4 regions of the Pedococcus sp. P2_A3 genome follow, and region 4 is predicted to be linked to each of the others. Evidence: predicted binding sites of a transcription regulator. Region 4 holds the regulator's gene; each other region holds the start of a gene.
The links. Region 4 encodes LexA, which represses DNA repair genes until DNA is damaged. Its sites were predicted from a motif close to TCGAACANNTGTTCGA; they were not measured.

Region 1 (3,201 bases), on a different contig from region 4:
GGGGCGAGCACACTCTCTCACTTCGGATCAGCGAGCCGAACGGATTGGTCACCGCTGAGCCGCAGGTTCGCCTCAGCCCTGGAAGCGGATGAAGTCGCTGAACTGCTCGCTGCCGGTGCCGCGGGTGGCCGTGCGGTAGCTGTAGGTGTCGGAGCGCACGTGGTTGTACTCCTCCACCATGAAGCTGCCGTCGCTGTTGACCTTGGCGACGTAGGCGACGTGGCCCCAGGTGCCGCTGCTGCGGACCGCGATGTCGCCGACCTTCGGGGACTTGTGGACCGGGATGCCGGCAGCACGGGCGGCGTCGTCCCAGTGCTCGGCGTTGCCCCAGTGCTGACCCTTGTAGGAGTTGGAGAACGCGACCCCGAGGTTGTGGCGGACCCGCCAGGCGGCGAAGGAGGTGCACTGGCCCTTGTAGAAGTTCCACGGGTCGACGCCAGAGGTGGCGCCGCGGTAGGGGTAGTCGTCCTTGATGGCGCCGGTCGGGGCCGGCGTGCTGCCGCCGCACTTCGGGGCGACGAAGCCGTCCCGCCCGGTGTAGACGTAGGCGTCGGAGACGTAGCGTCCGGTGCCGATCCTGTCCCAGAGGTTCGAGGTGCCGTAGGTGCCCTTCACGGTCGAGCCGTAGGTCTGGCAGCTGATGGTGACCTTCGTGCCCTTCGGCAGGGCGGTCACGGCCTGGTAGCCGGTGCCGGGTCCGGAGCGCACCGTGAGGGTGGCGCCCGTGGTCCGGATGGTGCCCGTGGCCGCGTCGGCGATGGCCGCGCCGCCAGCGACGACCGAGAGGCCGAGGGCGCCGGCGAGGGCCATCCGGACCGGCTTCTGGCTGAGGTTGAGTGTGCGCATTGCGTTCTCCTGCATCGTGGTTCGGATCCGCCCGTCCCCTTGGTGGAACCGGCTGCTGACGACGAAGGTATGAACGTGGGGCGGGGCCGTCGATGGGGAGGACTACCCGTAGGGGCGCGTCACGCACCCGGCACCGCAGGGGAGCTCTCCCCTGCGCCGGACGTGCGACAGGGCGGGCCGGGTGGTCCCGGGCCGCCCTGTGGCGGTGAACTGCGCGGCGCTGCGCGCCGAGCTGGGTGGGTCAGATGCGACCGTCACGGTCGACGTCGACCTCGTCGACGCGGGTGCCCGTGGCCGGGTCGGTGTGGCTGACGCGGCGGGCCGAGTAGCCACCGCCGGCGACGCCACGACGGTTCGTCATGACGAGCGACAGCAGGATCGCGAGAACGCCGGCGATCATGCAGATCCAGCCGATCGTCTGGAGGTCGACCCCGCCGACCGAGGACGCGTCGATGGCGAAGGTGAGGATCGCGCCGACGACGATCAGGAAGATGCCGAGTCCGATGTACATGCTCACTCCTGGGGGATTGCGGGCACTGGTCGCCCGTTGCCTCGACTCTATCGGCCGAAAGCCCCTGACCTGCGTCAACGCGGCGCATTCTTCGCATACCGGAACCCGTGGCCGCGTCTGGCGGGCAATGGGGCAGTCCGGGCGACGCGGTGACCGGCCGACCCGGGTCGTGACCAGCTTTCTGGTCATTATCCTGGGGTGAGTGCTTGTGTTCGAACAGATGTTCGACTAGAGTTGGCTACATGTCCACAGTCGCCTCCCTTCGCCCCGCCCCGCTGGCGACGGTCGAGGTGCTGCGCGAGATCGACCGGCTGCTCGACCGGGTCGACCGCGGCGACGTGGTCGGCTCGGCCGCGGCGACCGCGGCCCTGGGCGCCGTGGACCGGGCGATCACCCGGCTCCAGGCGGTGCGGCTGGCTCTGGTCGCCGAGGCCGACCGATCGGCGGTGGCGTCCGAGTCGGGCATGACCGGCACCGGGGCCTGGCTCGCCGCCCGCACGCGGCGCGAGGGCGGCGAGGCCCAGCGCGACGTCCGCCTTGCCACCGCGCTCGACACCGGGCTCCCCGCGACGCGCGAGGCGCTCGCGGCCGGAGAGGTCTCCAAGGAGCACGCCCAAGTGATCGCGACGGCGACGAGCCAGCTGCCCGACGGGCTCGGCGTCGACGAGCGGGCCGCCATCGAGACGGCCCTCGTGCGGCGCGCGAAGCTGGTCGACCCGGGCACCCTGCGCCGTGACGGCCGGCGTGCCCTCGCCGCCGTCGAGCGGTCCCGGGCCGAGGTCGACGCCCACGAGGACTCGGTGCTGCGCACCCAGGAGGAGGCGGCGCTGGCCGCGTCGCGACTGACCTGGCACCACAACGACGACGGCACCACCAGCGGCCACTTCACGCTGCCCACGCTGGCGGCGTCGATCCTCGTCAAGACCGTCCAGCAGATCGCCTCGCCCCGACGGTTCGCCCAGCAGGCCGCCAAGGCGGCGAGGGAAGCCGGCGCCACGACGGCCGCCGAGGTGTCAGACGCCACCTGGGACGCCTTCCGTGTGGCAGACGGCGACTGGGCCCACCGCTACGGCTCGGCATTCGTCGAGCTCCTCGAGCACCTACCCACCGACACGCTCTCGGGGAAGGTCGCGGCGACGGTGGTCGTCACGGTTGACCACGAGCAGCTCAAGGCATCACTCGGGTCGGCACACCTCGACACCGGGCACGACCTCTCGGCCAGCGAGGCGCGCCGGCTGGCCTGCAACGCCGGCATCGTCCCGGCGGTGCTGGGTGGTCGTTCCGTGCCGCTCGACCTCGGTCGGCAGGAGCGCTTCTTCACCGAAGCCCAGCGGGTCGCGCTCGCGACCGTCTACGACACCTGCGCCGCCGAGGGGTGCGATCGGCCCTACGCGTGGTCCGAGCTCCACCACGAGGACCCGTGGGCAGCGGGGGGCGACACCGACCTCCACCTCGCGGTGCCCCTGTGCGGGCACCATCACCGCAGAGCCCACGACCCGCGCTACTGGCACCGAGTCGACACCGACGACCGCGGGAAGAAGTCGGTCAGCTACTCCGTCCGCTGCTGACCGACGGGTGACTCCAGCCCGACGCCGAGCAGCTGGCGTGGGCACCCAGCAAGCGTTCAGGAGGCGCGACTAGCGTCCGGACCATGCGGACCTCACTGGGAGGCGTTGCAGAGCACGCCCGCACACCATCGGACCACGGGTGTCCCTGACCGGCACCGGGCTGGTGGTTCTCATCGCGGCCCTGACGGTCGTGGTGTTCGCGCTGGTCATCAGCGACCGCCCGTCCTGGCGACGCCGCGCCGTCAAGGTGGTCTCGCGCGCGGCCAGTGTCATCAC
Region 2 (3,201 bases), on a different contig from region 4:
TCCGGGCGTGACCGACCAGCCGACCATCGGCGTGCTCGCCGTCCAGGGCGACGTGCGCGAGCACCTGTATGCCGTGGAGCAGGCGGGCGCTCGCGCCACCACCGTGCGCCGCACCACCGAGCTCGACGCGGTCGACGCCCTGATCATCCCGGGGGGCGAGTCGACCACGATGGACAAGCTCGTCCGGGCCTTCGAGCTCCGCGACCCGCTGCGCGAGAGGCTGGCAGCCGGCATGCCGGCCTACGGGTCCTGTGCGGGCATGATCATGCTCGCCGACCGGATCGCCGACGCGCGCCCGGACCAGCAGACCCTCGGCGGGCTCGACATCACGGTGCGCCGCAACGCGTTCGGGCGGCAGGTCGACTCGTTCGAGGAAGACCTGCACATCCGTGCCATCGGTGGCCGTCCGATGCGGGCGGTGTTCATCCGGGCTCCGTGGGTCGAGGAGGTGGGGGAGGGCGTGGACGTGTTGGCCCGCGTCGAGGACGGACCTGCCGCAGGTAGGATCGTCGCCGTTCGTCAGGGGTCGCTGATGGCCACCTCCTTCCACCCGGAAGTGACCGGTGACCACCGGTTCCACCAGTTGTTCGTCGAGATCGTGAGAGGCAAGGCATGAGCGGCCACAGCAAATGGGCAACCACGAAGCACAAGAAGGCTGCCATCGACGCGAAGCGGGGCAAGCTCTTCGCCAAGCTGATCAAGAACATCGAGGTCGCTGCCCGCACCGGTGGCGGTGACCCCACCGGAAACCCGACGCTCTACGACGCCATCCAGAAGGCCAAGAAGACGTCGGTCCCCAACACGAACATCGACAACGCGGTCAAGCGCGGGTCGGGGGCGACGGCGGGCGGCTCTGACTGGGAGACGATCACGTACGAGGGCTACGCCCCCGGTGGCGTCGCCGTCCTCATCGAGTGCCTGACCGACAACCGCAACCGCGCGGCAGCCGAGGTGCGCACCGCCCTGACCCGCAACGGTGGCCAGCTGGCCGACCCCGGCTCGGTGTCCTACGTGTTCGACCGCAAAGGCGTCGTCATCGTCCCCAAGGGCGACAAGACCGAGGACGACATCCTCGAGGTGGTGCTGGAGGCCGGCGCCGACGAGGTCAACGACCTCGGCGACTCCTACGAGATCATCTCCGAGGCGACCGACTTCGTCGCCGTCCGCAAGGCCGTCCAGGACGCCGGGATCGACTACGACTCGGCCGAGGCGTCGTGGGTCCCCAACCTCAAGGTGCCGCTCGACGCCGACGGGGCGCGCAAGATGATCCGCGTCATCGAGGCCCTCGAGGACTCCGACGACGTGCAGGACGTCTTCGCCAACGGTGACATCAGCGACGAGGTGCTGGCCGAGATCGAGGACGACGACGAGTAGAGGCGTGTTGCTCCGCTCGCTGGCGGGTGGCCGTGTGTACCGTTGAACCGAACACTTGTTCGGAAGACACGATGGTTGGTGACGACTCCGTGTCACAGATGAGGGAGCGGCTGTCGTGCGCGTACTCGGGGTCGATCCCGGCCTGACCCGGTGTGGGATCGGGGTCGTCGAGGGAGGTCGTGGCCGGCAGGTCCGGCTTGTCGCCGTGGGTGTCGTGCGCTCACCGGCGACCGAACCCACCGCCGAGCGGCTGCTCTACCTCCAGACCGAGCTCGACAGCTGGCTCGACCGGTTCCAGCCCGACGCGATCGCGGTCGAGCAGGTCTTCGCCGACGTCAACGTCGCCAGCGTCATGCACACCATGCAGGCCTCGGCCATCCCGCTCCTGGCGGCCGCCCGGCGCGGGCTGCCCGTCGAGCTGCACACGCCCACGTCCGTCAAGGCCGCGGTCACCGGGTCCGGCCGCGCCGACAAGGCGCAGGTCACCGCCATGGTGACCCGCATCCTGCGGATGGAGTCCGCCCCCAAGCCCGCCGACGCCGCCGATGCCCTGGCCATCGCGATCTGCCACCTGTGGCAGGGTGCTGCCGTCGGCCGGCTGCAGGAGGCGGCCCGCGTGGAGCAGGCCAGGCTCAGGGCCGCGGTGGCCCGGTGATCGCGTCGGTCCGTGGCGCCGTGCGCCACGTGGGGCTCGACCGGGTCGTCGTCGAGGTCGGGGGAGTCGGCATGCTGCTGCACACCACCCCGGCGACCGCGTCCGCCCTCCACCTCGGCCAGGAGGCGCTGCTGGCCACCACGCTGGTCGTGCGCGAGGACTCGTTGACCCTCTACGCCTTCGGCTCCGACGACGAGCGCGACATCTTCGAGCAGGTGCAGACGGTGTCGGGCGTGGGTCCGCGGATCGCGCTGGCCATGCTCTCCGTGCTCGCCCCCGACCGGCTCCGGGCTGCCGTGACCAGTGCCGACCTCGCCACCCTCACCAAGGTGCCGGGCATCGGCCGGAAGGGTGCCGAGCGGATCGTCCTCGAGCTGCGCGACAAGCTCGGTATGCCGTCCGGTGCCGCCACCGGCGCCACGGCGGCTCCGTCAGGTGCGACCGCGGCCTGGCGTGACCAGGTGGCCGAGGCCCTCGTCGGGCTCGGCTACTCCGCCAAGCAGGCCGAGGACGCCGTGTCCCGTGCTGCGGAGGCCGCTCCCGCGGGCGCCGACGTGTCGGCGATGCTCCGTGCTGCCCTGCGTGAGCTGGGGCGCTAGGTCATGGCTGACGGCTTCTCCAGCGAGATGTTCGAGGACTCGTCGATCGACGCCACGGCGCGTGTGGTCGATCCCGATGGCGAGGCCGACGAGCGCACCGTCGAGGCGGCCCTGCGCCCGCGTCGGCTGAGCGAGTTCACCGGGCAGGCGCGGGTGCGTGACCAGCTGTCCCTGGTGCTGGAGGCCGCGCGGCGCCGGGGCACGCCGCCCGACCACGTGCTGCTCTCGGGCCCCCCGGGGCTGGGCAAGACGACGCTGGCGATGCTCATCGGCACCGAGCTGGAGCGACCCATCCGCATCACCAGTGGCCCCGCGATCCAGCACGCCGGTGACCTGGCTGCCGTGCTGTCCTCGCTCATGGAGGGGGAGGTGCTCTTCCTCGACGAGATCCACCGCATGTCCCGCTCGGCCGAGGAGATGCTCTACCTCGCCATGGAGGACTTCCGGGTCGACGTCATCGTGGGCAAGGGCCCGGGCGCCACGGCCATCCCGCTCGAGCTCCCGGCCTTCACGGTCGTCGGCGCCACGACCCGGGCGGGCCTGCTGCCCGCTCCACTGCGCGACCGCTTCGGG
Region 3 (3,201 bases), on a different contig from region 4:
GCCCAAGTCGACCAAGTCCCACCTGATGAAGGTCCTGCGGGAGGCCGGGGTCATCCGCAACGAGCCCCGCGGGCGCGAGCGACTGGTGACGCTGCGTCGCGAGGAGCTCGACGCGGCGTTCCCGGGGCTGCTCGACAGCGTCCTCGGCCAGGTCCGCTGACCGTCCTGCCGCCCCTCCGTGGCGCCGCGGCCGACTGATCCGGCCGCGCGGCATACCTCCGGTCTGGGCGCGCGCTCAGCCCTCGGTCGAGGGGCGCAGCTCGGCGACGAGGGGCACGACGTCGGCGATGGAGTCGACGATGCGGGTGGGCTGGTAGGGGAAGCGGCCGACCTGTTCGGGGCGGGTCGACCCGGTCAGCACGAGGACGGTGCGCAGTCCCGCTTCGAGCCCGCTGATGACGTCGGTGTCCATCCGGTCGCCGATCATCACGGTGGACTCGGAGTGGGCGTCGATCCGGTTCAGTGCGCTGCGCATCATCAGGGGGTTCGGCTTGCCGACGAAGTAGGGCTGGTGGCCGGTGGCCGCGCTGATCAGGGCCGCGACCGAGCCGGTGGCGGGCAGCAGGCCGTGGGGGCTGGGTCCACTGACGTCGGGGTTGGTGGCGATGAAGCGGGCGCCGGCCTCGATGAGCCGGATCGCCTTGGTGATCGCCTCGAAGGAGTAGGTGCGGGTCTCGCCGAGGACCACGTAGTCCGGGTCGCGCTCGGTCATCGTGTAGCCGACCTCGTGCAGCGCGGTGGTCAGGCCAGCCTCGCCGACCACGAACGCGCTGCCGCCCGGCCGCTGGTCGGCGAGGAACTGCGCGGTCGCGAGGGCCGACGTCCAGATCGACTCCTCGGGTACGTCGATGCCGCTGGCGAGCAGGCGGGCGCGCAGGTCGCGCGGCGTGAAGATCGAGTTGTTCGTCAGGACGAGGAACCTCGTCCCGGACTCCTGCAGGGCCGCGATGAACTCGGGCGCCCCGGGGATGACGCTCTCCTCGTGGACGAGGACGCCGTCCATGTCGGTGAGCCAGCACTCGACGGGCTTCGGGGTGGTCATGCGCCCATTGTGCCGAGTTTGTGCTGCGCGGTTTGTGGGGGCGCCAACTGCCGGACCAGGCGCGCGCTGGAACTGCCTGACGGAGGTGCGTGTCATTGGCCACGAGCGCAGTCACGGCACTGCTCCCCGTCGCGGACGTCGAACGCGCCAAGGACTCTACGACCGCCTGGACCTGTCGTTCGTGGGCGCGGGCGGCTGGTCCGCGCCCGCGGTATGCCGTGAGGCGGCTCGCGGGCCCGCTCTGGTCTCGGGCGGGGTTGGGGTTTCTTGGGTGGGGTGGGGGCCCGTCGCTCAGGCCACCTCGATCGCGTGTCCTCCGGTGACCCGCAGGAGCTCCTCGTAGGTGGTGCGGAAGACGGTGTGGCTGTGGCCCGCGGCGGCCCAGACGTGGCGGTAGCGGCTGAGGGAGACGTCGACGAAGGTGCGGACCGGCGCGATGTGGCCCACGGGCGCCACGCCGCCGATGGTGAACCCGGTGGTCGCCAGGACGAAGTCGGCGTCGGCGCGGTCGAGGTGGTCGATGTCGTCGACCAGCTCGGCGACCTTGACCAGGTCGACCTTGTGCGCCCCCGAGGTGAGGATGAGCACCGGGCTGATGTTCTGGTCGGGGGCGTGGGCGCGGAAGACCAGCGAGTTGGCGATCTCGGCCGGGGTGATGCCCAGCGCCGCGGCTGCGGCGGCGGCGGTGCGGACAGCGTCGGGAAGGCTGACGACCTGCGGGACGACGTGGTGGACGGCGAGCGTCTCGAGCACCCGCCGCACGGCGGGGTGCCCGGTCAGGTCGGGGGGCCCGGTCAGGTCGGGGGGCGACGTGGCCCGGTCCGAGGTGCCCCGGTCCGAGGTGGCCAGGTCAGCGGGAGATGCGGGCGCCGCGGTGGCCGGCGACGTGGCGGCAGGCGAGGTGTGGGTGGCGGGCGGCACGGTGCCCGTGGCGAGCGCCGTGTCGGCGGACGCCGCCGTGTCGGGGGCCGATGCCGGTCCCTCGGGGGCTGTCATGTCCCCAAACTAGGGGTGTGGGGAGTCGCTGTCACCACTCGTCCTGCAGGGGTTGACGGGCTGTCCGTGGCGGGGTGTACGGTTCTTCTCATCGAACACCTGTTCGAACTCGTGGTTCATGACGACCGATCCATTCGGTCACGGCTTCGCCGGTGACGGCTCCACCGTGACAGGCGGTCGCTTGCGGAGCACGGCGGCTCTGGCCCTGTGATCAGGCGCCTCGACCCCGCCCCTCACAGGGCCAGAGCGCACCACCTGAGTGCGCCGTCGCGCCTGCTCTCGACGGGGCTGCGCCATGCCCTTTTTCTCCACGTCCAGGTACACCCATCGCAACCCATCGCCCGCCCACTCATCGCCCGATCTCGCCCCAGACCAGTGAAGGAGCATCCCGTGGTTCGCCGTTACGAAGAGGCCATCGAGGTCCGTGAGGGGGTTCGCGACGACCTGGCTCCCGGTCTGGGCGGCCCGGGAGGGGTGGGAGGTCTCGGGCCCGACGCCTTCGTCTGGCGCGGCCGGCTCTATGTCGTCCGGACCGTGCTCGACCGCTGGCAGGAACGCCGCCCGTGGTGGCGGGACGCCCGGGAGCGTGACGGTGGCAGCGACGTGCTCACCGACGCCCGCGAGCGGCAGGTGTGGCGGGTCGAGGCGAGTGCCGGCCGCCTGTGCGGGGTGGGGGTCTACGACCTGTGCGCCGAGCACGGGAGCCAGTGGCGACTGCTGAGGGTCGCTGACTGATGGGACACCAAGCGATGGGACACCAAGCGATGGGACACCAAGCCATGGGACGCCAAGCGATGGGAGACAGTCCGATGCGAAGCCCGGGAACAGCCACGGGAGCCGCTGCCACGCTCGACCTGCTGGACCGGGCGCGGCACTCACTGCTCGAGGCCTGCCAGAGCCAGGAGGTCGCCCGGCGCTACGACCAGGCCCAGCTCGGGGCGTTGCGGGCCGCCGCCGCCGTGGTCGCCACCCGCACCTCCAGTCGTCCACCCACGGGCCAGTCGGGTCCGCGCAGCCTGTGGGAGCTGCTGCCCACCGTTGCGCCCGAGCTCTCCGAGTGGGCGGGGTTCTTCGAGGTGGTCGGAGCCCGTCGCCACCACGGTCACAGCGCACGGGAGGCCGATGACGTGCTGCGCCAGTCCGAGCTCTTCCTCGACCTCGTC
Region 4 (3,201 bases):
CAGCCACCCGAGAGGTGTTGGCCAACCGCCAGATCACCGACGTCTTCGTGACCTCGTTCAGCAGCGACTACGCATGGACGAACGCTCCGGGCGGCAACCTGGGTGACCCCGGCCCTGATGGTTACAAGGCGGTCTGGAAGCAGTTCATCGACGCCGGGAAGCGGATCCACGTGATCCGCGACGTCCCGTCGACGGGAGGGCGCAACATCCCCACCTGCATCGCGCAGTCACGTGACGGCGCGAGCGACTGCGAAGTACCCCGGGCAGATGCGCTCCCTGAGGACCTCGAGTTCTCGACGGCACGGTCCTTGGCCAACCCGAAGGTCACCGTGATCGACCTGACGCCACAGTTCTGCGACGCCAAAAACTGCTTTGGCCGGATCGGCAACGTCATCGTCTACCGCGACATGTCGCACCTGAGCATCGAGTACGCCACCCTGCTCGCGCCCTATGTCGAGCGCCAGCTCGGCACGGTGCCCAAGTAGTTACCGGATCCCACGGAGGGACCGACCCTCACTCGCTGGGCGGACGTCACCCCACCGCGGGGATCAGCAGGGTCTGACCTGCGTGGATGTCGCTGCCGGTCAGGTCGTTGGCGATCTGGATCTGGGCGACGGCCTCGGCCATCGACAGCTGCGGGAGCTGCTGGGTCGCGATCTCGGAGAGGGTCTGGCCGGACCGGACCGTGGTCGAGTGGTCGATCACGGTGGCGGACGCGCCTCCGGAGAAGAGGGCGACCGCCAGGGCGACCGCAGCCACGACGACGGTGAGGGTGAGGGCCAGCCGGCCGGTGCGGGTGATGCGCAGCGGGCGGGTCGGCAGCGCGGCCACGGCTGCCCCGGTGGGGACCGAGACCAGCTGCGGTCGAGCCGGGCGAACGGGAACCCGCACCGGAGCGGGGGCGACGTCCCAAGCGACTGCTGCACTCATCTGGTCCTCCATCGTGGCGTTCAGTGGCGCGGCGTGAACCGCGTGGTCTGTCGAGTTGGTCGAACGGGTGTGCGAACAACTGCCTAGGTGATTTCTAGCACGCATGTTCGAACGGATCAAGACACGCGTCGAACACATGTTTGGCACAGACGTTCGAAGGCCATACGCTGTGTTCATGCCCCAAGCACATCAGAGGCCACTGACAACGCACCCGTCACACCCTCTGGACCGTGCGCCACACGGCACCTGACCTGCACCAACACCTGCACCACCGGCACCTGCACCCGTCCCTGTACCTGCTCAAGTGAGGAAGCGGCATGAGCGACGACAACGTCAAGGAACTGCCCGACCGCGATCGCGGTGACGGGCTCACCGTCCGGCAGCGGCGGGTGCTCGAGGTGATCCGCAACTCGGTGGACCGGCGCGGCTACCCCCCGAGCCTGCGGGAGATCGGCGAGGCCGTGGGGCTCACCTCCCCCAGCTCCGTCGCCCACCAGCTGTCCACCCTGGAGCGCAAGGGCTTCCTGCGCCGTGACCCCAACCGGCCGCGGGCCATCGAGGTCGTCTCTCCCGACTCCCCCGCCGACATGCGGGGCTACCGCGGCGGCGCGAGCGTCGAGGACGAGACCGCCACCTACGACGAGACCGGCGTCAACGACCAGCGGCCGGAGGCCTCCTACGTGCCAGTGCTCGGTCGCATCGCGGCGGGCGTGCCGATCCTGGCCGAGGAGACCGTCGAGGACGTGTTCCCGCTCCCCCGCCAGATCGTCGGCGAGGGCCAGCTCTTCCTCCTGCAGGTCGTCGGTGACTCGATGATCGAGGCCGCGATCTGCGACGGCGACTGGGTCGTCGTGCGGCAGCAGCCCAGCGCGGACAACGGTGACATCGTCGCTGCGATGCTCGACAACGAGGCCACCGTGAAGACCTTCAAGCGCAAGGACGGCAAGGTGTGGCTGATGCCGCACAACGCCGCGTTCGACCCCATCGACGGAGACCACGCCACCATCCTCGGCAAGGTCACCGCGGTGTTGCGCCGCATCTGACCTCGACCCTCAGGTGCCGGCTGCACCGTGTGCCGCGGCGCGCCTCGGGCGTGCCGCGGCACACGCGTGTCCGGCGCGTGTCCGGCATGGGGCGCCGGGTCGGATCAGGTCGGCTCAGTCACCCAGGGCGTCGAGCAGGTGGGTGACCTTGGTGGCGAACCGCTCCCCGCCATCCCCGTCGGCCCAGAGCTCCCACAGCTCGTTGTCGTCGGACTTCAGCGCGCGGTGCAAGGCCTGGGTCGCCAGCTCCTCGAGGCGCTCGTCGACCTCGATGGGGTCCTCGTCGAGCCAGCGCGGCACGTTCCGCTCCCCGACCACGGACTCGAAGTCGTCACAGGCGGCCACCACGGCGGCGGCCGCAACCGCCTCCGACATGGTCGGTGCCTCGATGTACCCCGACGCGCGCACCACCCGCACGAGCGCCTTCTCGACCTTGGTGCGTCGCGCCTCCTGCTCCGCTTCCTCGAGCTCGTCGAGGAAGTCCAGCGCGTCGTCGTTCTCGAACGGCCCAGCTCCGATGGCGCCCATCTCCGAACCTCCACAGCCTGCGACAGGGGTGCAGTTCCGAGGGTGCCAAGAGGCGGCGCGACACGCCAGCCCTAATGCGGCGGGCTCATCCGTTGGTACCACGCCGTATCGACGTAACGACCGAACTTGTGCCCCACCTCTCGCAGGATCCCCACGCGTTCGAACCCGCACGCCACGTGCAGGGCCACGCTCGCGTCGTTCGGCAACGCGATCACCGCCACCTGGGTGTGCACCCCGGGTGCGGCGTCGAGCCGGGCCAGCAGCGCGGCATACAGGGGGCGGGCGAGCCCGCGACCACGCGCCGACTCCGCGAGGTAGACCGACACCTCCTTGGAGCCCGCGTAGGCGGGCCGCGGGCGGAACGGGCCGGAGAAGGCGTAGCCGAGCAGCTCGCCCTCCGCCGTGCAGGCGACCAGCACGATGTTGCCGTCGCCGACGGCCGCGAGCTTCTCGCCGAGGTATGCCGCGCCGCGCGGCTCGGTGTCGAAGGTCGCCAGCGAGGTGCGCACCTGCTCGTCGTAGATGGCGGCCATCGCCGGCAGATCGGCCGATACCGCGTCGCGCACGACGGTTGGGGGGTGCTCGGCAGGGACGGGGCTGCTCATATCGGCGATGCTAGGGGGATGAGCGACGGCCACCAGCACTCCGACCGGCACGGATCGACCGATCGGCCCGACCTGCCGGACCCGGACCGCGGCAC

Region 1: AC1DX8_RS08990 (HNH endonuclease signature motif containing protein) is a predicted target of LexA. The motif match lies at 1,570-1,585, and genes of this name have one in related genera.
Region 2: ruvC (crossover junction endodeoxyribonuclease RuvC) is a predicted target of LexA. The motif match lies at 1,422-1,437, and genes of this name have one in related genera.
Region 3: AC1DX8_RS11215 (YbaK/EbsC family protein) is a predicted target of LexA. The motif match lies at 2,130-2,145, and genes of this name have one in related genera.

What each region holds. Positions count from the first base shown of each region.
Region 1 is NZ_JBFUCW010000008.1:178,167-181,367, reverse strand. It holds gene AC1DX8_RS09000 (CHAP domain-containing protein) at 73-846, opposite strand; gene AC1DX8_RS08995 (DUF6458 family protein) at 1,088-1,357, opposite strand; gene AC1DX8_RS08990 (HNH endonuclease signature motif containing protein) at 1,600-2,925, shown strand; gene AC1DX8_RS08985 (alpha/beta hydrolase) at 3,065-3,201, shown strand, end outside.
Region 2 is NZ_JBFUCW010000002.1:238,961-242,161, reverse strand. It holds gene pdxT (pyridoxal 5'-phosphate synthase glutaminase subunit PdxT) at 8-616, shown strand; gene AC1DX8_RS03190 (YebC/PmpR family DNA-binding transcriptional regulator) at 613-1,374, shown strand; gene ruvC (crossover junction endodeoxyribonuclease RuvC) at 1,490-2,029, shown strand; gene ruvA (Holliday junction branch migration protein RuvA) at 2,026-2,628, shown strand; gene ruvB (Holliday junction branch migration DNA helicase RuvB) at 2,632-3,201, shown strand, end outside.
Region 3 is NZ_JBFUCW010000012.1:50,052-53,252, forward strand. It holds gene AC1DX8_RS11205 (ArsR/SmtB family transcription factor) at 1-160, shown strand, start outside; gene AC1DX8_RS11210 (HAD-IIA family hydrolase) at 236-1,042, opposite strand; gene AC1DX8_RS11215 (YbaK/EbsC family protein) at 1,334-2,038, opposite strand; gene AC1DX8_RS11220 (DUF6504 family protein) at 2,429-2,773, shown strand; gene AC1DX8_RS11225 (SAV_6107 family HEPN domain-containing protein) at 2,848-3,201, shown strand, end outside.
Region 4 is NZ_JBFUCW010000005.1:55,216-58,416, reverse strand. It holds gene AC1DX8_RS05645 (acyltransferase family protein) at 1-485, shown strand, start outside; gene AC1DX8_RS05640 (LysM peptidoglycan-binding domain-containing protein) at 532-930, opposite strand; gene lexA (transcriptional repressor LexA) at 1,248-1,973, shown strand; gene AC1DX8_RS05630 (DUF4259 domain-containing protein) at 2,088-2,501, opposite strand; gene AC1DX8_RS05625 (N-acetyltransferase family protein) at 2,573-3,106, opposite strand; gene AC1DX8_RS05620 (class I SAM-dependent methyltransferase) at 3,125-3,201, shown strand, end outside.